Regions from separate parts of the Rhizobium sp. 'Codium 1' genome, predicted to be linked through region 1. Evidence: riboswitches for the same ligand, from Rfam matches in the RefSeq annotation. Region 1 holds a riboswitch; the other holds the start of a gene.
What was found. A riboswitch is a leader RNA that binds a small molecule or an ion and turns the genes downstream of it on or off. The one in region 1 is predicted to bind FMN.

Region 1 (4,420 bases):
GCGGGCCGCCGTCTTCGCCGAGGTCGACCTCGTTGGCGGTGACCAGCAGGTTGCGCGACGGAATGGCAACGGCGCCTTCCGGCGATACACCGGACGGCAGAAGCTGTGTCAGTTCCGGCTCGGCGCCGGTGTCCTTGTAGACCGCGGCGATCGAGGAACGCTCGGACAGAACGAAGAAGTAGTTGTGATCGCCGAAGGTTGCGACTTCCATGCCTTCCGGCTCGACGCCCTTGGACTTGGCACGCTTGTCGGGAAAGTGACCGATCTGGGCGATGGCCATTTCCAGCGACGGACCGGACTCATAGGCAACCTTGCCGGTCTTGTCGAAGATGGTGAAACTGCGCGAGCCACCGTTCCAGTCGCCTTCATTGGCAATAACCAGACGGTTGTCGTCGAGCCACTTCACGGCATCAGGCTCGCGCGGAACGCCTTCCCTTGTACCGGTGAACTTGAGTGCTCCATCCGACTTGGTGTCGATACCTTCAAGGTCGACCGTACCGGCAGAAAAATGGGCCTTCACGTCACCGGTCTTGCCGTCGACGATGGCAATGTGGTTGTTTTCCTGCAGCGTCACGGCGATTTCGCCGAGGCTGTTGATCGCGACGAATTCCGGCTCCGGATCCTCAGGTGCAATCTCGGCGAGACCGGTCAACGTGACGCGCTTCATCGAGCCGCAATCAGCAACGCCATCGTTGAGCGACAGGATGACGAGGTCACCGGCCGGCATCTGCGGCAGGGCGCCATCGTTCAGGTCTTCGTCACGCTCGTTTTCGATGGCGATGGCGACGAACGAGCCGTCCTTGGCCACGGCGACCGAATCCGGCTGACCGCCGATATCGCAGGTGGAATCGACAGCCTTCGAGGCAATGTCCACGATGGCGAGCTTGCCGGACGGGCTGGTAAAGTTCTCGGAGGTGTTGACCCCGACGAGTACCTTGCCGCCAGCGACAGCCACGGAAGTCGGCTCGCCGTCCATCATCACAGCGCCCGCAGCCTTCGGTGCCCTGGCGTCCGTGATGTCGATGAAGCCGATGCCACCGAGCGGGCTGTCGGAGTAGATCAGTGTGTTGCCGTCTTCCGAGGCGGTGATGATCTCGGCAGAGGTGGTGGTCAACTTGTCCTTGTCGGCCGGCAAATTGGCGGCGACCGGGAAGGCGGCAATGCGGTTGAAAACCTGTTCGGCAGCGGCCGGCAGGGCCACGGATGCAAAAAGCGCCGCCGTCAGGGCGACGCGGGAGAGACCATGGGTCATCGGGAAACCTCCAGTATCCAGAAATGGAACAAGAGGTTTCTGGGGCAGTCGGGTGACAGTCGGATGACAGATTGGCGGTCGTCCGACGTTTCCTGCCGGATATCCCGATAAGCTGTTCCTATAGGTTGCTGTTCTCGAGACCTGTCATTGGGACGCCGGCGATGCTTCCTTGCCGGCCTCGCGCAACATCAGGAAGAGTGAAGCCCCGAGGATCAGCAATGCGCCCAACCAGAGATAGCCGCTCGGCGCATAGCCGAAGACCAGCCAACCGGCAAAGACGTTGAGCGGGAGCTTCAGGTCGTCAAACGGCTGAACATAGGCCGCGTCAGCGGCATTGTAGGCGAGTGTCAGCAGATATTGCCCAAAGGCCGTCAGCAGACCGGCGGCGAGCAACAGCCAGAGGGTGAGGCCTTCCGGCACAGCGAAGCCACCGGCCACTGCGAGCCCGGCATTGATCGGCGTCAGCAGAACCAGCAGCCAGACCGTGACCGTTTCCGGTGCCTCGTAATGCGTAAGGTTCTTCATGATCAAAGAGGAACCGCCCCAGAGCAGGGCCGAAAAGACCGGCAGGAGGGCGGCCAGGGTGAAGCTGTCCGACCAGGGCTGGAGGATGATCATCGCGCCGACGAAGCCCGTCAGCGTCGCAAGCCAGCGGTCGCGGCCGACGGTCTCGCCGAGAAAGAGGCGTGCGCCGATGATGATGAAGAAGGGCGAGGTCATGACGAGAGCGATGGCCTGCCAGATCGGGACGGTGGCGAGGCCCGTGACCCAGGCCTGCACGCCGAAGGCGGCCAGCAGGACCCGCAGGATGTGGCGCACCGGATAGTCGGTCTTCATGGCACGCAGACCGAGCCGGAAGAGCAAGGGGAGAGAGAGGACGAGGGCAAAGCCATATTGCCAGAAGGCTGTTGAGGCCGGCGGGAAACCGAGCGTCATGGCAAGCCATTGCGTGACGACGTTGAGAGCGGCGAAGGCGACGCCCGCCAGAACCATGAAACCGGCGCCGAGGACGGCCCGGGAGCGCAAGAGCGAAACGGAGCTCTGATTCATGTCATTTTTCCTTTTCCAAAGGACCAACACAAACCAGGACAGATGAGGACGACGAAAAGCGCACCCGGACGGGCACGGATCTGCGCAGCAACGCCTCCGCGATCCGCAGCGAGCGGAACAGGGGCGTGGCCTGACCTCATTCTCTTTCATCCGGACTTTAACCGTCGGCTCCGGGTTTGCACCGGATCTGCTGACCCTGCCTTTCGCGAATGAAAGGCAGGCGCTCGCGGGCTTCGGGTTTCCCCGTTACCGCCGGTGGGGAGTTTCACCCCGCCCTGAGAACGAATGCCGGTACAACCGGCGCCTCACAGATAAGACAGGTCTCGCTGCAGCGCAAGAAGGGCAAAAAGAAAGCCCGGCACTAAGCCGGGCTCACCAGTATGTCAGCTGACCATCGGCACCGAAGGGTGCGACGGTCACGACGGATCAGCTGTTGACAGCGTCCTTCAGGCCCTTGCCGGCCGTGAACTTCGGAACGTTGCGAGCCGGGATGTCGACTTCAGCGCCGGTGGACGGGTTGCGGCCCTTGGAGGCTTCGCGACGGCCAACGGTGAAGGCGCCGAAGCCAGCGAGACGAATGTCGCCGCCGTTCTTCAGTTCAGCCTGGACCGTTTCAAAAACGGCATCAACGGCAGAGGCAGCGTCAGCCTTGGTGAGGCCAGCCTTCTCGGCGACCGCGGATACGAGTTCGTTCTTGTTCATGTTTCCACCCTTTCTGATTGGTATGAAACGACTCAAATGATTAAGTCGGGCGGAGAATACGAAAGCTTCTGCCCTTCGCAACTCAAAAGCACCTGAAAGCCCCGGAAAACAAGCCTTTCACGCGGCATTTCACAAAAAAGGCTGGCATAAATGCCAGCCTTTTTGTCGGTTTTGGAGCTTTGTGGCTCACTTATGGCAGATTTGCCTCAGTGAGCGATGGTTGCACCGGTTTCATCGGTGCCATCGACCACGCCGATCGCCGGCGTATCAACGGTTCCATCCCACTCGATCGGCTCGGGGACACGGACCAGGGCGTGCCTGATAACCTCGCCCATGCGCGACACCGGAACGATCTCCATGTTGTTCTTCACATTGTCCGGAATGTCCGCCAGATCCTTGGCGTTCTCTTCCGGAATGAGAACTTTCTTGATGCCACCGCGAAGGGCTGCGAGCAGCTTTTCCTTCAGGCCACCGATCGGCAGGACACGACCGCGCAGGGTGATTTCACCCGTCATGGCGACGTCCTTGTTGACCGGGATGCCGGTCATGATCGAGACGATCGCCGTTGCCATGGCAACACCTGCGGACGGACCATCCTTCGGGGTCGCCCCTTCCGGAACGTGAACGTGGATGTCGGACTTGTCGAAACGCGGCGGTTCGACACCGAAATCGACGGCGCGCGAACGGACATAGGATGCCGCTGCCGAAATCGATTCCTTCATCACTTCCTTCAGGTTGCCGGTGACCGTCATGCGGCCCTTGCCGGGCATCATGACGCCTTCGATGGTCAGCAATTCGCCGCCCACTTCCGTCCAGGCCAGACCCGTGACAACGCCGACCTGGTCTTCGCCCTCGGCTTCGCCGTGGCGGAAGCGCGGAACGCCCAGATATTCGTTGATGTTCGCACCGGTCACGGCAACCGAGGTCACCTTGCCCTTGATGATTTCGGTCACGGCCTTGCGGGCGAGCTTCATCAGTTCGCGTTCGAAGGAGCGCACACCGGCTTCGCGGGTGTACTGCTGGATGATCGCCATGATCGCCGAATCCGCCACGGAGAATTCTTCCGGGCGCAGGGCGTGTTCCTTGATCGCCTTGGGCAACAGGTGCCGCTTGGCGATTTCGAGCTTTTCATCCTCGGTGTAACCGGCAATGCGGATGATCTCCATGCGGTCCATGAGGGGACCCGGGATGTTCAGCGTATTGGCAGTCGTGACGAACATGACATTCGACAGGTCGTATTCCACTTCGAGATAGTGGTCCATGAATGTCGAGTTCTGTTCCGGATCCAGCACCTCGAGCAGGGCCGACGACGGGTCGCCACGGAAGTCCATGCCCATCTTGTCGATTTCGTCGAGCAGGAAGAGCGGGTTGGACTTCTTGGCCTTCTTCATCGACTGCACGATCTTGCCGGGCATC
Region 2 (4,420 bases), on a different contig from region 1:
GCTGGTTGCAACTGACCCACAGCCGCACTCGCTTCGCCGCGGCACTCGCCGGGGTGGCCTTTGCCAATGTTCTGGTCTTCGTCCAGCTTGGGATCATGAATTCGATGGGGGCCGCAACATTGCGACCCTATGACTTCTTCCAGGCGGATATCATGATCTCGGCCAGCGATGCGAGCACCTTGACCGACGGGGGCAATGTGGCTCGGCAGTGGTTGCTGCAGGCGATGGGGGATCCGGATGTATCCGATGGCATGGGTCTGTTCATCGCCAATGTTCCCTGGGATCGCGGCGAGAAGGATATCAGTCTGACGACCTTCGGTGTGGATCCGGTCAAGACCGGGTTTCTGTCCAGGGATATAGCCGGCGATCTCAATCTCCTGCGGGTGCAAAACGCGGCATTGCTCGATCGGCTCGCCCGTGGTCTGGCCAAGGAGGAAGCTGCTTCAATCCGTCCACAAACGCCGCTCTCCTTTGAGACGCAAGGCCGCACAGTCACCGCCTATGCCACATTCGCCGGCGGAGGCGGTTTCGGTGGTGATGGCTATATGCTGGTTTCGGATCAGACATTCCTGTCGCTATTCCCGACGCGCAGTTCCTCCGCACCCGACCATGTTCTTTTGCGCCTGCGCCCCGGCGCTGAGACAGAGACCGTGATCGCGCGCCTGAAAACACTGATTTCCGACCCGTCCCTTCGCATCCGCAGCTATCAAGAGGCAGCGCAGGAGGATCTGCGCTATCAGCAGACAAAACGGCCCACGGGTATCATCTTCGGGTTCGGCGTGTTGATCGGCGTTCTCGTTGGCATCGTTATCGTCTATCAGGTGCTGTCCACCGATGTGGCCGACCACCTGCGCGAATACGCAACCTTCAAGGCCATGGGCTACGGCCCCCGCTTCTTCCTCGGTATCGTCTTCGAAGAAGCGCTGGTGCTCGGGATCATGGGTTTCATTCCAGGACTTGTTGTCGGGACGACCATCCTGACGTTCATGGGGAAGATCACGACCCTGCCCTTGGGAATGACACCTTCGATGGCAGTGACCGTTTTTCTCGGCACCATCATCTTTTCCGCCCTGTCCGGCGCCATTGCGACCCGTCGGCTTGGCGCCGCCGACCCTGCCGATCTCTTCTAGGAGGCTGCAATGGACAGCGAGACAATTGTCGATGTGCGCGGATTGAATCATTGGTTTGGCAGTGGCGACGTCCGCAAACAGGCGCTGTTTGACGTGAACCTGATGCTGAAACGCGGCAGCTTCACCGTGCTGATGGGGCCTTCCGGGTCTGGCAAGACGACTGTCCTCACGCTTGTCGGCTGTCTTCGAGCCGTACAGGATGGATCTGTACGGCTTCTGGGAAGCGAGTTGAACGGCGCATCGCAGGCGCAGCTTGTCAGTCTGCGCCGCCGCCTAGGCTTCATATTCCAGGCCCATAATCTGCATGAAAGCCTGACTGCGGTGCAGAACGTCATGATGGGGGTGCAGGTGCATGGTCAAGTGGCCGATCGGGTGGCGCAGAGCGCGGCTGAGCATGCGCTTGGGCTGGTCGGCTTGACCGACCGTACCACCTATCTGCCCGCGAACCTGTCAGGCGGCCAGAAGCAGCGCGTCGCCGTTGCCCGCGCCCTTGTCTCCAGCCCGGCGCTGGTGCTGGCAGACGAGCCCACTGCCGCGCTGGACAAAGACAGTGCGGCAGAGGTCGTCGATCTTCTCAAACGCATGGGTAAGGCCCGGGGTACGACAACATTGCTGGTTACCCACGACAATCGCATCCTCGATCGCGCTGACCGCATCCTCACGCTGGAGGACGGTCGTATCGTGAAGACAGAGGATCGAGCACAAGATTAGGACTCCGACACTCAGGCAACCCGCAACCAATGAACCTTGCAGCCCGGGCCATGAAGCTTCCTCGTCCGCGAGGACAGGCTGGAACCGGATCGGTTACCCCAGCTTCTCAACCTTGTCCTTGAACTCACGGGCCCAGAGCCTGCGGGCGAACTCGTTCTGACCTTCAAGAAGAGCGGGTCATGCGTTCGTGTCGGGTCAACTGCAGGAATCGGTTCATGCCGTCATGCCAGCCATGTTGAAAACTGGGCTTGAAATGGACGCAACTGAGGTTGTAGGGTTTCGCTGTTCTCAGGGCGGGGTGCAATTCCCCACCGGCGGTATCCGGCTTGGCCGGGAGCCCGCGAGCGCTTCTGCCTCGGCAGAAGGCAGCAGATCCGGTGCGATGCCGGAGCCGACGGTATAGTCCGGATGGAAGAGGACAAGGTGTGTTGACCCGTCTGCAAGGCCGGGTGCATGCGTTTGTTCGCCCAAGGGAAAATTGCGACCGCAGGGTCGTGTTTTGCCGCGAAAGCGGGATACCCTTGAAAGGCATGGAAATGACAGTCTCGAAAATTGAAGATGCAATCGCGGCGCTCGCTGAGGGCGGCATGATCGTCGTTGTGGACGACGAGGATCGCGAGAACGAAGGCGATATCATCATCGCTTCGGAAAAGATTACGCCGGAAGCCGTTGCCTTCATGATGAAGCATGCCCGCGGTCTGATCTGCATTGCGATGGAGGGTGAACGGCTCGATGCGCTGGACATTCCGCTGATGGTGCCGCGCAACACGGAATATCTAAAGACCGCCTTCACGGTGTCCGTCGACTTTATCCATGGCACGACGACCGGGATTTCGGCGGCGGACCGGGCCGCGACCGTTCGCGCGCTGCTGGACGAGACTTCGAAGGCCGAGGATTTCGCCCGTCCTGGTCACATCTTTCCGCTTCGCGCGCATCCTGACGGCGTGCTCGGTCGCCCGGGCCACACGGAAGCGGCGGTGGATCTTGCAAGGCTCGCAGGCCTTCAGGCCTCAGGCGTTATCTGTGAGGTCGCGAACGACGATGGGACCATGTCGCGGCTACCGGAATTGCGCGAGTTCTGTCTGAAACATCAGCTGCCGCTGATCACGATCGCCGATCTTGCTCTCCATATGGCCGGACAGAAAGGCGGCGAAGCGGCCGCCGCCTGATGCCTTGCCGTGGCCGAAAGAGCTGATCTTTCGGCCACATTCAAACGGCGTTCGAAACAGGTGACTTCACGCGTGTGATCGCCTCGCGCCACCGCGTCAGCAGGTCGGCGCGCGCGTCGGCCTGCATGGTCCCGGGATCGAACCGGCGAGCATGAGAAGGCTCTGGGGGGCTGATCCCCAATGAGTGGAAGGCCATCGCCGCTGCACCGATGGCGCCGACTTCCGGCTGATCGCCGCGCAATACCGGCCGGTCCAGAATGTCCGCCTGCAACTGCATGAGGAAATCATTGGTCGACGCACCGCCATCCGCCATCAGTCCGGACAGAGCAAGCCCGACATCCTGCTGCATGGCCTCGAAGACGTCGGCAATCTGAAGGGCGACTGCCTCCATCGTTGCGCGGGCGACATGGGCCGGCATGGTCGCATGGGTCATCCCGGAAATCGTGCCCGTCGCATTGTCCGTCCAATGCGGCGCACCCAGACCGGCGAGTGCCGGGACGAATACCACCTTGCCACTGTCGGAGACGGATTGCGCAAGATCGGATAGGGCGGCCGGGCCATCGAGACCCAGCAGGGTCGCGGCAAAGGCAATGGCCTGTGCCGAAACGGTGATATTCCCCTCAAGAGCATAGGCGACGCCGGAACCATCCGACCAGGCGATCGTGCTCGAGAGACCATGCCGGGACAACACACGCCTGTCAGTCAGGGTCATCAGTGACGAGCCTGTGCCGAAGGTCGCCTTGACCAGGCCCGGGGCGCGAACGCCGTGGCCATAGAGAGCCGCGTGGCTGTCACCCATCATGGCAAGGATCGGCGTGCCTGCTGGCAGCGCAGTTGTCCCTGCCTCGGTATGGCCGAAGCGATTGTTCGAGGGCAGGGCCCGCGGGAGCGCCGAGGCCGGAACGTCGAAGAGGGTGCAGAGTTCAGGGCTCCATTCCAGTTTCGCCGTGTCGAACAACATGGTCCGCGAGGCATTGGAATGGTCGGTTGCAAAGACAGCTCCACCCGTCATCTTGAACAGGAGCCAGCTGTCCACCGTGCCGGCACGCAGACGTCCGCGTTTTGTGAGATCCCGCGCCGAAGCCACGTGTTCCATCACCCAGCCGAGCTTCGATGCCGGGAAGAGCGCGTTGATCGACAATCCGGTCAGGCCGACGACGGTCGCATCATGTCCGGTATCGATGAAAGCCTGGCAGGCGGCCGCAGTCCGGCGACACTGCCACAGAATGGCGGGTGCGAGCGGTTCGCCGGTCTCGGAATCCCAGACAACAAGCGTCTCTCTCTGGTTGCTGATGGCGATCCCGGCGATGGAGCCGTGGTTGCCCGCAACGATGTCGGCCATGACGGACTGGACACTCATCCAGATGGCATCGGCCGACTGCTCGGCCCAGCCTGGTCGCGGATAGTTCG

Region 2: linked by a shared signal. The riboswitch ahead of ribB (3,4-dihydroxy-2-butanone-4-phosphate synthase) and the one ahead of LJE98_RS14485 (DMT family transporter) in region 1 are both predicted to bind FMN.

Annotation. Positions count from the first base shown of each region.
Region 1 is NZ_JAJGPW010000005.1:189,758-194,177, reverse strand. It holds gene LJE98_RS14490 (esterase-like activity of phytase family protein) at 1-1,252, opposite strand, end outside; gene LJE98_RS14485 (DMT family transporter) at 1,397-2,302, opposite strand; FMN riboswitch at 2,437-2,589, opposite strand; gene hupB (DNA-binding protein HupB) at 2,729-3,004, opposite strand; gene lon (endopeptidase La) at 3,211-4,420, opposite strand, start outside.
Region 2 is NZ_JAJGPW010000006.1:222,537-226,956, reverse strand. It holds gene LJE98_RS15900 (FtsX-like permease family protein) at 1-1,130, shown strand, start outside; gene LJE98_RS15895 (ATP-binding cassette domain-containing protein) at 1,140-1,841, shown strand; FMN riboswitch at 2,122-2,265, shown strand; gene ribB (3,4-dihydroxy-2-butanone-4-phosphate synthase) at 2,378-3,010, shown strand; gene LJE98_RS15885 (FGGY family carbohydrate kinase) at 3,051-4,420, opposite strand, start outside.